Dyadobacter pollutisoli: one gene and its partner. The protein of the gene in region 2 interacts with the protein of the main gene of each other region in a pairwise test. Links are inferred from orthologs where the notes say so. Each region holds a gene or a part of one and is shown on either strand. Other genes may lie near its edges.

What was found.
Region 1: the proteins of ftsZ (region 2) and rlmN interact in binary tests that used the Escherichia coli proteins (3 or more experiments, as listed by UniProt). The link is inferred for Dyadobacter pollutisoli from one-to-one orthologs.

Annotation. Positions count from the first base shown.
Region 1 is NZ_CP112998.1:7,345,843-7,351,289, reverse strand. Bases 1-2,779 are described here. They hold rlmN (dual-specificity RNA methyltransferase RlmN), read right to left. Parts: upstream 2,027-2,779; coding sequence 974-2,026; downstream 1-973. Other genes in these bases: ON006_RS30535 (GatB/YqeY domain-containing protein), read right to left, coding at 2,659-2,779; ON006_RS30540 (CvpA family protein), read right to left, coding at 2,129-2,662; ON006_RS30550 (inorganic phosphate transporter), read right to left, coding at 1-881. In the rest of the region: more of ON006_RS30535, read right to left, coding at 2,780-3,108; ON006_RS30530 (pyridoxine 5'-phosphate synthase), read left to right, coding at 3,316-4,035; ON006_RS30525 (Gfo/Idh/MocA family protein), read right to left, coding at 4,113-5,447.
Region 2 is NZ_CP112998.1:5,705,011-5,709,102, reverse strand. Bases 1,161-4,092 are described here. They hold ftsZ (cell division protein FtsZ), read left to right. Parts: upstream 1,161-1,872; coding sequence 1,873-3,312; downstream 3,313-4,092. Other genes in these bases: ON006_RS23330 (NADPH-dependent FMN reductase), read right to left, coding at 3,347-3,889; ftsA (cell division protein FtsA), read left to right, coding at 1,161-1,833. In the rest of the region: ON006_RS23350 (cell division protein FtsQ/DivIB), read left to right, coding at 1-173; ON006_RS32485 (hypothetical protein), read left to right, coding at 58-462; more of ftsA, read left to right, coding at 478-1,160. UniProt on the Escherichia coli protein: Essential cell division protein that forms a contractile ring structure (Z ring) at the future cell division site. The regulation of the ring assembly controls the timing and the location of cell division.

The sequences.
Region 1 (5,447 bases), 1.6 Mb from region 2 along the record:
AAAGGTTTGCTGATCTGTGCATTCAAGGTTTCGGCCTCTTTTCTGATTGTAAACAAATGTTGTCTGTCCGAAACTGATAGTCGGCTGGAATCAATGCTGTTAACAGCTGTTTCAATGCCAATCAGGTCTGCTTTCATGTCCACTGGATTGATGCTGTTATCCAGTGCAAAATGTGCAGGGACAATACCGATCAGAATGAGCATGACAAGCCCCACTCCTTTTTGACCGTCGTTAGATCCGTGGAAGAAACTTACCAATGTACAAGTAGTGATCAGGATAGCCCTGATCCAGATAGGTGGTGCCTGGTTTTTTTTGGGTTCGCTAAACACCACTTCACGCAAAGGCTTGTCGAGCACCCGGCGAAGGATAAACATGATGATGATAGCCAGTGCGAAACCGAAGATCGGCGAAGTCAGCAGCGAAGTGAATAACTCCTGTGCCTTGGACCAGTTAACCCCCGCTCCGGCGGAATTTTCGGGCATAAATGTAAATGCCAGACCAACTCCCAAAATGGAGCCGATCAATGTATGTGAGCTTGAACTGGGAAGTCCAAAATACCAGGTTCCCAGGTTCCAGATAATCGCGCTGAATAATAATGAGAAGACCATAGCCGCACTATGGTAAACGTTCTGATCAATGAGCAATTCGACGGGTAACAGGTTGACAATACCCATTGCAACGGCAATACCACCCAGAAACACACCGCAGAAGTTCATAAAACCTGACCACATTACGGCCACATTCGGTTTTAATGAATTGGTATAAATTACTGTGGCAACTGCGTTGGCAGTATCGTGAAAACCATTTACAAATTCGAATGCACAGGCCGCTAAAATACTGAAAGCGAGGAGGAGAAAAATGTCGGTTTCAAGACCAAACATAAAAGGAGTATATAAGTTTATTAAAAAAGCTTCGCAAAACTACTTATTCTTCATGGTTGCAATATTAACAAATTGTTAAGCCGTGATGACTTTTATGCAGTTTCTTTGTTCGCCAGTTGCCCGCAAGCTGCGTCAATATCCTTACCACGGCTGCGGCGTACATGTACCGAAACCCCTCTATCTTCCAGATAAGCGGCAAATTTATCAAGACGGTCAGCCTCTGTGTTTTTAAAGTCGGCTTCTGCGATAGGATTGTACTCAATGATGTTGACACGGGCCGGAACACGTTTGGTGAATTCCCAAAGTTCTTTCGCATCCTGCAGGGTATCATTGAAATTATTGAAAACAATGTATTCGAAGGTAATGCGGTTGCCTGTCTTTTTGTAAAAGTAATTCAGCGCCTCAGCCAGGTTATCCAGCGAATTGGATTCATTGATGGGCATGATCTGGTTCCTTTTTTCATCATTAGCGGCATGCAGAGAAAGCGCCAAACGGAAACGAACCTCGTCGTCGCCCAGTTTTTTGATCATTTTGGCAATACCGGCGGTAGAAACCGTGATACGCTTGGGTGACATATTCAGTCCTTCGGGCGAAGTAATGTGTTCAATGGATTGCAGCACATTGGCATAGTTTAGTAACGGCTCGCCCATTCCCATGTAAACAATGTTGGTGAGGGGGGCATTAAAACTAGCTTCCGCCTGGCGTGCAATGGCTACTACCTGGTCGTAAATCTCGCCTGCTTCCAGGTTACGCTTGCGGTCCATATACCCCGTCGCGCAGAATTTGCAGGTTAGCGAACATCCTACCTGGCTGCTTACACAGGCTGTCATCCGGTCGGTAGCGGGTATCAAGACGCCTTCTACCAGGTTTCCGTCAAAAAGTTTGAATGCTGATTTAATGGTACCATCGTTGCTTTGCTGCTGCTTAGCAACGCCCATTGAATGTATCAGAAAGTTATCGTTCATCAGCTGGCGGGTGGCCAGTGACAGGTTGGTCATTTCATCAAATGAATGGGCTGATTTCTTCCAGATCCATTCGTGAATCTGCTTCGCCCTGAAAGCTTTTTCTCCATGATTAGTCATCCAGGTTTTGATCTGGTCAATGCTTAATTTCCGGATGTCCTGCTTATTCTGTATTTCGGTCATTTTTTCTTCTATATGTCAAATACGCGGGGTACTTGACGATTTATTTCGCAAAGGTACTGAAACTCAACAATGAAAGCTTAACCGCACACGGATTTTGAAAGTTCATTTGTCCAGATAATCCCTTTTCCACTCGCTGATCAGGTCCGTTCCATCGGGCATCAATGTCAATGCTTTTGTAATTACCGTGGGTGCAACCGGCACGACCAATGGGTAAAGATAGGTATCGTCGGTCCGGTGAGCAGGGATCTTCACCCCTATCGCATTCACCAGCCAGAAAAATACGCTGATCCCGAAAACCCAGGTAAATATACCGACCATTGCGCCGGCAAAACTATCGAATGTACCCAAAATCGAATAGCGCAGCGATCTTCGGATCATGTAGCCAAATTGATTCAGCAGAAAAATGGTAGGGAAGAATATCGCTGAAAACCCAATATAAGGAAGGATTTTCCTGGCGGTACCATCACTGAAATAGGGGGTCAAGATTTCCATTCCCAATCCCAGAAACTTGAAACCCAATATCATGGCTACCACGAGGCCTGCAATACCAATTATTTCAATCAATAAGCCTTTGCGGTAACCATGTAATGCTCCCCAGAGCAGGGGAATGAGGATGAGCACATCCAGTAACTTCATGCCAATAATCCCTTCACTAATGTAGACACTACTCTGCCGTCAGCTTGTCCGGCCAGTTCTTTCGTTGCTACGCCCATTACTTTACCCATATCAGAAGGCCCGGCTGCCCCTACCCGCGCAATAATTTCCTGTAATTTGGCTTTCACCTCATCTTCGGTCAGTTGTTTCGGAAGGAATTGCTCGATCACGGCCAGTTCAGCTTCTTCTTTTTCAAGGAGGTCAGGACGGCCCTGCGCCTTGTAAATATCAGCCGACTCTCTGCGTTGCTTGGCCGCTTTGGTCAACAGTTTAAGTTCGTCATCCGCAGTCAATTCGCCTGTTCCGCCGCCCTTTGTTTCGTCCAGCAGTATAAGTGACTTAATAGCGCGCAATGCACGTAATGTATCCTGATCTTTGGCCCGCATGGCATCTTTAATGCCTGATTCAACCTGACTTTTAAGTGACATATGTTTAATGAGTGAATTTTGAATTAGTGAATGAGTGAATATTAATGTGTGAATGCTAAATTTGCCATTGAGGGTTCAAAGTTAAAGGAATCCGTAGAAATTGTCAGTCATTCGGTCATTCTCTAATTGACAAAACCGCTATTCACCCACACTTTCATCGCGCCGTCGACCCTATCATTCACTCATTCACTCATTCAAAATTAAAAAATGACCCGTCTAAGCGTTAACATCAACAAAATCGCCACGCTCAGGAACTCACGCGGAGGTGACAATCCCAATGTTTTGAAAGTAGCGCTGGATTGTGAGCGGTTTGGAGCGCAGGGTATTACCGTCCATCCGCGCCCCGACGAGCGGCATATCCGCTACCAGGACGTGTTTGATCTAAAAGAAGTCGTGACTACCGAGTTCAACATTGAAGGTAATCCGTCCGAAAAAAAGTTTGTGGAACTCGTTTTGGCAAACAAACCGGACCAGGTGACGTTGGTACCCGACGCATTGCATGCCATTACTTCCAATGCAGGCTGGGACACGGTCAAAAACAGGAGCGAGCTGATTGATCTGGTACAAATATTCAAATCAGCCGGTATCAGGGTTTCGGTCTTTGTAGATCCCGATGAAAATATGGTGGAAGGAGCAAAAATATGCGGCGCCGACCGTGTGGAACTCTATACCGAACCTTACGCGGCAGGCTACTTTGAAAATAGACAAAAAGCTGTCTTGCCATTTATCCGCGCAGCAGAGAAGGCGCGGGAAGTTGGGCTTGGGTTAAATGCCGGCCATGATTTAAGTCTGGACAATCTTCATTTTTTAAAACAAAGCATTCCCTGGATGGACGAAGTTTCCATTGGGCACGCATTGATTTCCGACGCGCTATACATTGGCTTGGAGAATACCGTCCAAATGTACTTGCGAGAATTGGAGTTATAGTGTTTCGGCTCCGTTCAACAGGACAACGCTCAGTGTGACAGATCATCGGTCTTGTCACACTGAGCGCAGTCGAAGTGTTACCAGCCAGTCCGGTACTCTCTTTTGACAAACTGATTGGCGATATCAAAATTAGTAATCTTCATATTAGCGCCGTCCCAGATCAGTTTTTGCCTTCCGGGGAAATTCACTCCTTTTCCATCGGCTTTGCTTTCCCGATATAAGTAGGATCTTACCGCCAGGTTCCCCATCAGTACGATTTCTGTCAATGGTCCCGACTCTTCAAAAGACGAGCTTGTGTAGGTGCCATATCCTTTTTTGCAAGCCTGAACAAATTGCTGCTGATGGCCTTCCCAACTTCCCGGTACCAATGCGCGGGGCTTTGTAGCTATTCTTACTGTTTCAAATTTCTTCTCCGGCCATAATTTGGGGTTCTCTCCAAACATTTCAGCGCTTAATATGCCTTTGGTACCAATGAAAAGCATACCGCCGTCGACGCTGCCAAAAACCCTTTTATAATCACAGCCATCAGGAAGTTGCGGTCGCATGCCTCCGTCGTACCAGTTAAAGCTTATCTCCTTACCGGGCGTTTTGGAAGCGAATTTCAAATGTATGTTGGCAGAAGGCGGGCACACATCGTCGAAAAACGCCTGTTGGAAAAAGTCGGAGTAAACTGACCCTACGCTACATTCAACCGAAGTAGGGTATCCAAGTTTCATTGCCCGGAAGGGAACATCTATAAAGTGGCAGCCCATATCCCCCAGCGCCCCTGTCCCGAAATCCCAGTATCCGCGCCATCTGAAAGGCATATAAGCTTCATGATAATCACGTTTGGGAGCTGTACCCAGCCACAGGTCCCAATCAACACCTGCCGGAACCGGCTGCGACTCTCCTTTGTCTCTGGGCGATTTCACGCCTTGCGGCCAAACCGGGCGGTCCGTCCATACCTCTATAGTATGTACATCCCCCAGCACACCCGACTGCACCAATGCCTCGGTTTGTCTCGTGCCGTCGCTACTACTACCCTGGTTTCCCATTTGAGTAACAACCTTGTACTTTTTAGCAGCTAGTGTCAAATTTCTCGCTTCCCAAATGTCCTTGGTCAGCGGTTTTTCAACATATACGTGCTTTCCCAATTCAATGGCGGCCATAGCCACAGGAAAATGCATGTGGTCGGGAGTGGTAACAATGACGGCGTCGATGTTCTTAGCCTCCTTTTCAAGCATTTTTCTGTAATCCTTATAATAGGGCGCATTAGGAAACTGCTTTCTATATTTTTCCGACTGCCGGTCGTCTACATCGCACAACGCGACAAAGTTCTCGGCACCGTTATTATAGGCCAGCCGAATGTTCACGTCAGCCTTTCCGCCACAGCCCACCGCCGCAATGTTCAACTTATCGCTGGGCGGAATGAA
Region 2 (4,092 bases):
TAGTTGTAGAGGTAGAACAGGAGAAACCGCTCGCGCGCTGGATTAACACGTCGGAAAATGGGGAATTGCGGAATACGTCGGGATACTATATTAACGATGAGGGCGTTTTTTTTTCCGCTGTCAGAGAGTTATTCAGCCAGAACATTATTGGTTTCAGGATCCTATTTCAATGATCCTAAAAGATTGCAGACTGTAAAAGGGGCTTCTTTTATGGAATTGCTGCGTTTTTTAAACACAGATCCATTTTGGAAAGCACAAATTGCCCAGCTTCATGCTGACAGGTACGGGGAGATTTCCTTAATGACAGTTTTGGGTGACCAAAGAATAGAATTTGGTTTGGCAGAAGATTATCAGGCCAAATTCAAAAAGCTCAGAACGTTTTATGAAAAGGTACTAAGTCAGGACTGGAGCAGATATAAGAAGATTAGTATTAAGTTTCAGAATCAAATAGTTTGTGAATAATAATTCACCATCAGCATGGCACACGACAAAATTGTAGTAGGAGTAGATATAGGAAGCACGAAGATAACCGTGATTGCCGCGCAGGGGGCCGCATCCGGAGCCCGTCAAAATAACATCGAAATTTTAGGATTTAGTGAAGTTCCTGTACCAGCAGGAGCAGTAGTAAACGGATCAGTAGAAAATATAAAACAAGTTGGTAGTGCCATTCGGGAAGCACTTGCGGAAGCATCGTCCCGTTCCGATCTTGACATTGGTATTATAAATGTAAGCTTTGGGGGAACGCATGTGAAAATAAGCGCCCAGAGCGATGGTGTGATCAGACCTTCGGCTTCATCCGGAGAAGAGGTTACTCAAAGAGATGTGGATCAGCTGGTGGATGATATGTATCGGGCCAAAATCGAGCCTAACTACGATGTGTTGCATGTGCTGCCGATGGAATTTGTAGTTGACAATTCAATGGGCGTGAAGGAGCCGGTGGGTAGGACGGGAATTAAGCTCGGAGGGAATTTCCTGATCATTTCGGCGAATAACCAATCTATCCTGCGCACAAAGAAGAGCCTTGCAGATGCAGACCAGAATCTGAGGTGTGATAAAATGGTATTTGGACCGCTGGCGACGAGCTTGGCGGTTTTGACAGATAATGAGATCAAAGCCGGAATTGCTTTGGTAGATATTGGTGACCATACTACGGACCTGATCATTTACCAGGACCGCATTATCCGTCACATTGCTTCTTTCCCGATCGGAGGCCGTCACATTACCAGTGATCTTGCCATTGGTTGCGGCATTCAGTTTGAAAATGCGGAACAACTTAAAAAGGAATATGGTGTAGCTGTTTCTGCGGACATTCCTCTTAACATTGAAATCCTTGTCAATTTCCTTGCAGGAAGAGCTCCGAAACAGGTTTTGAAAAAGAATGTTGCGCTGATTATTGAGGAAAGACTGAAAGAGATCGCGGCCATGGTGTATGCGGAAATCATCAAATCAGGCTACCTGGATAAACTGATCGGTGGTATCGTACTGACGGGCGGATCTGCAAACATTGATGACATTGAAGTCCTTTTTGAAAGGGTTACCGATATGTCGGTGCGGGTAGGGTATCCCGAAAACCTGGAACGCACAGCGAAAGCGGATGCAGTGAGCAATTCATCATTCAGTACTGCCATAGGGCTTGCCTGGGCTGGTCTGAAATCCATTGATCCAAGGGTAAAATCGGTGTGTAAGCCTGCGACTGCATTCAACACCGGTGCAGGGATTGTACAGAAAGAGAAGCCAAAAGAAGTGAAAGAACCGGTGAAGAAAAACGGTACTTTTTGGGATAATATTAACAGCATTATTGGGAAAAAAGATGATAGTCTGGACGACTATTGATCATAAACGAAGTTACACACTCAATCAACCCCGGAAGATATGAATACAAGCTTGTTGCACTCGTTAGACCAGGACTATATAGTGAACGAAATCATAAAGGACCAACCCAATGGCGAAAACCGCAGCGAACCAGCTATCATTAAGGTGATCGGGGTTGGTGGTGGTGGTAGCAATGCGGTCAACTACATGTTTGAGAAAAAAATCAAAGATGTAGAATTTGCTGTTTGTAACACTGACAGACAGGCGCTTGCCAATAGCCCTGTGCCCGTTAAAATCCAGCTTGGAGCGACTTTAACGCAAGGACTTGGAGCAGGTACGGACGCTACAAAAGGTAAGGAAGCTGCTCTGGAAACCATTGAAGAAATTAAAGGCTTGTTGGGCGGCTCTACTCAAATGGTGTTTATCACCGCGGGTATGGGTGGTGGAACGGGTACCGGTGCTGCTCCCGTGATCGCGCAACTTGCGAAGGAAATGGGTAAGCTTACGGTGGCAGTCGTGACCGCTCCTTATACCTGGGAAGGACTTGATAAAAAGGAACAGGCACTGGAAGGTATCGAACAACTGAAAGAGTACAGCGATACGGTTCTGGTAGTGCTTAATGATAAGCTGGAAGAGCTTTATGAGGATATGACGCTCACGCAGGCATTTGCCGAGGCGGACGGAATCCTTTTGAATGCCGTGAAAAGTATTTCCGAGATCATTACGACAAACGGTAACATCAATACGGATTTCAAGGACGTTGAAAAAGTACTCAAAAACGCCGGACAATCGGTAATGGGAACTTCCGAAGCTACCGGCGCTGATCGTGCACAGCTTGCTATTAAAGAAGCATTGGATTCTCCGCTTTTGAACGATCGTGATATCCGGGGTGCGAAACGTATTCTCGTGACTTTGGCGACCAGCAAGAAGAAGGAAGCGACTATGAAAGAGCAGCGCGACATCTGGCGCTATGTACTTTCACAGGTTGGCGGTGAGGCAAGGATGTTCAAACTGGGTACCATTACCGATGATTCTCTTGGTGATAAGCTACGGGTTACCATCGTTGCGGCAGGTTTCGACAGCATTGAATCGCCAATTCCAGGTATTGAGTTGAAAACAACCTTAAAAGGAAAACAGGAAGAGCCTGTTGTGGTGGTGTATGAAGAGAAAGTACAAGAAGTATTTGAAGAAGATCCCAAACTTGTACTGACTGGCGAACTCGAAGAAAACACGCCCACCGGAGCAATCGATCTGGTTATAGAAAAAGACATTGTTTCACCAGGCTTCCAATCGTTGCAAGGTTCGATCACCGACATGGTGGAAAGTAGCGACTGGTCTAATGAGGAAACAGAAAAGCTTGAACTCATGGTCCAGTCATTTAAAGACGGGCTTGTAAAATATGCCGATCTCGAAGGTCCGGCGTTCCGTCGCAACAGGGTAGAGCTCTGGAAAAGACCAGGAATTCCGGCCAGCGAAATGGAACAACATTGGTTGAAATGAAAAGAAAGAGGAGCAAGCCGCTCCTCTTTTTTGGTTAAAAGTGAATAATCTGCCCGGCCTGAATCTCCAATAGTTCTTTGTATAAAGCATTGGAAATCACTTTGTCATTATAATGGGATTTGATCTGTGCCAACTTTACCCTAAGTGCCAATGTATTCATTCCCAGGTAACTGAATACATCATTTAAATGACTTAATGCAATGGCGGCACCCTGCATATTGGAGGATAGTCCGACCAGGGCCGCTTTTTTATTAGCGAAACTGTTGGGATAAGGCAGGCCGTCGATAAATGCTTTCAATACACCCGGATAAGAACCATTGTATTCCGGAACTACAAAAACGAATTTGTCTGTTTTTTCAAGCAATGATTTCAGATCATTAAAAGCTTCATTTTTGCCGCTGTTCTCATACAAGGCGGAAACCGTGAAATCATGCGGCAGATTAACCAGGTCCAGAATAATGCTGGATGCATTCAACTGAGCTAGTATATCCTGATAGTATTCGGCAATTTTCCGTGACATTGAATTGGGCCTGTTGGTTCCAACTATTATCACGATCGGAGAAGATGTTGTTGTCATTTGTGAGCAATCAATGAGTCCCGGATTGTCAATTGTACCGGTTCGGTATTAAGCTGTTTATGTAACAAATTATGATCAGAATTGTTCATGCAAAGGGACGAGGCGCAGCCAAAACTAGTGATCAATAAAATACGATACCAGGCCTGATTTCAGGATAGATAACAATTATTGTTATATTTGAGCCCAATATTCATCATGAAAAT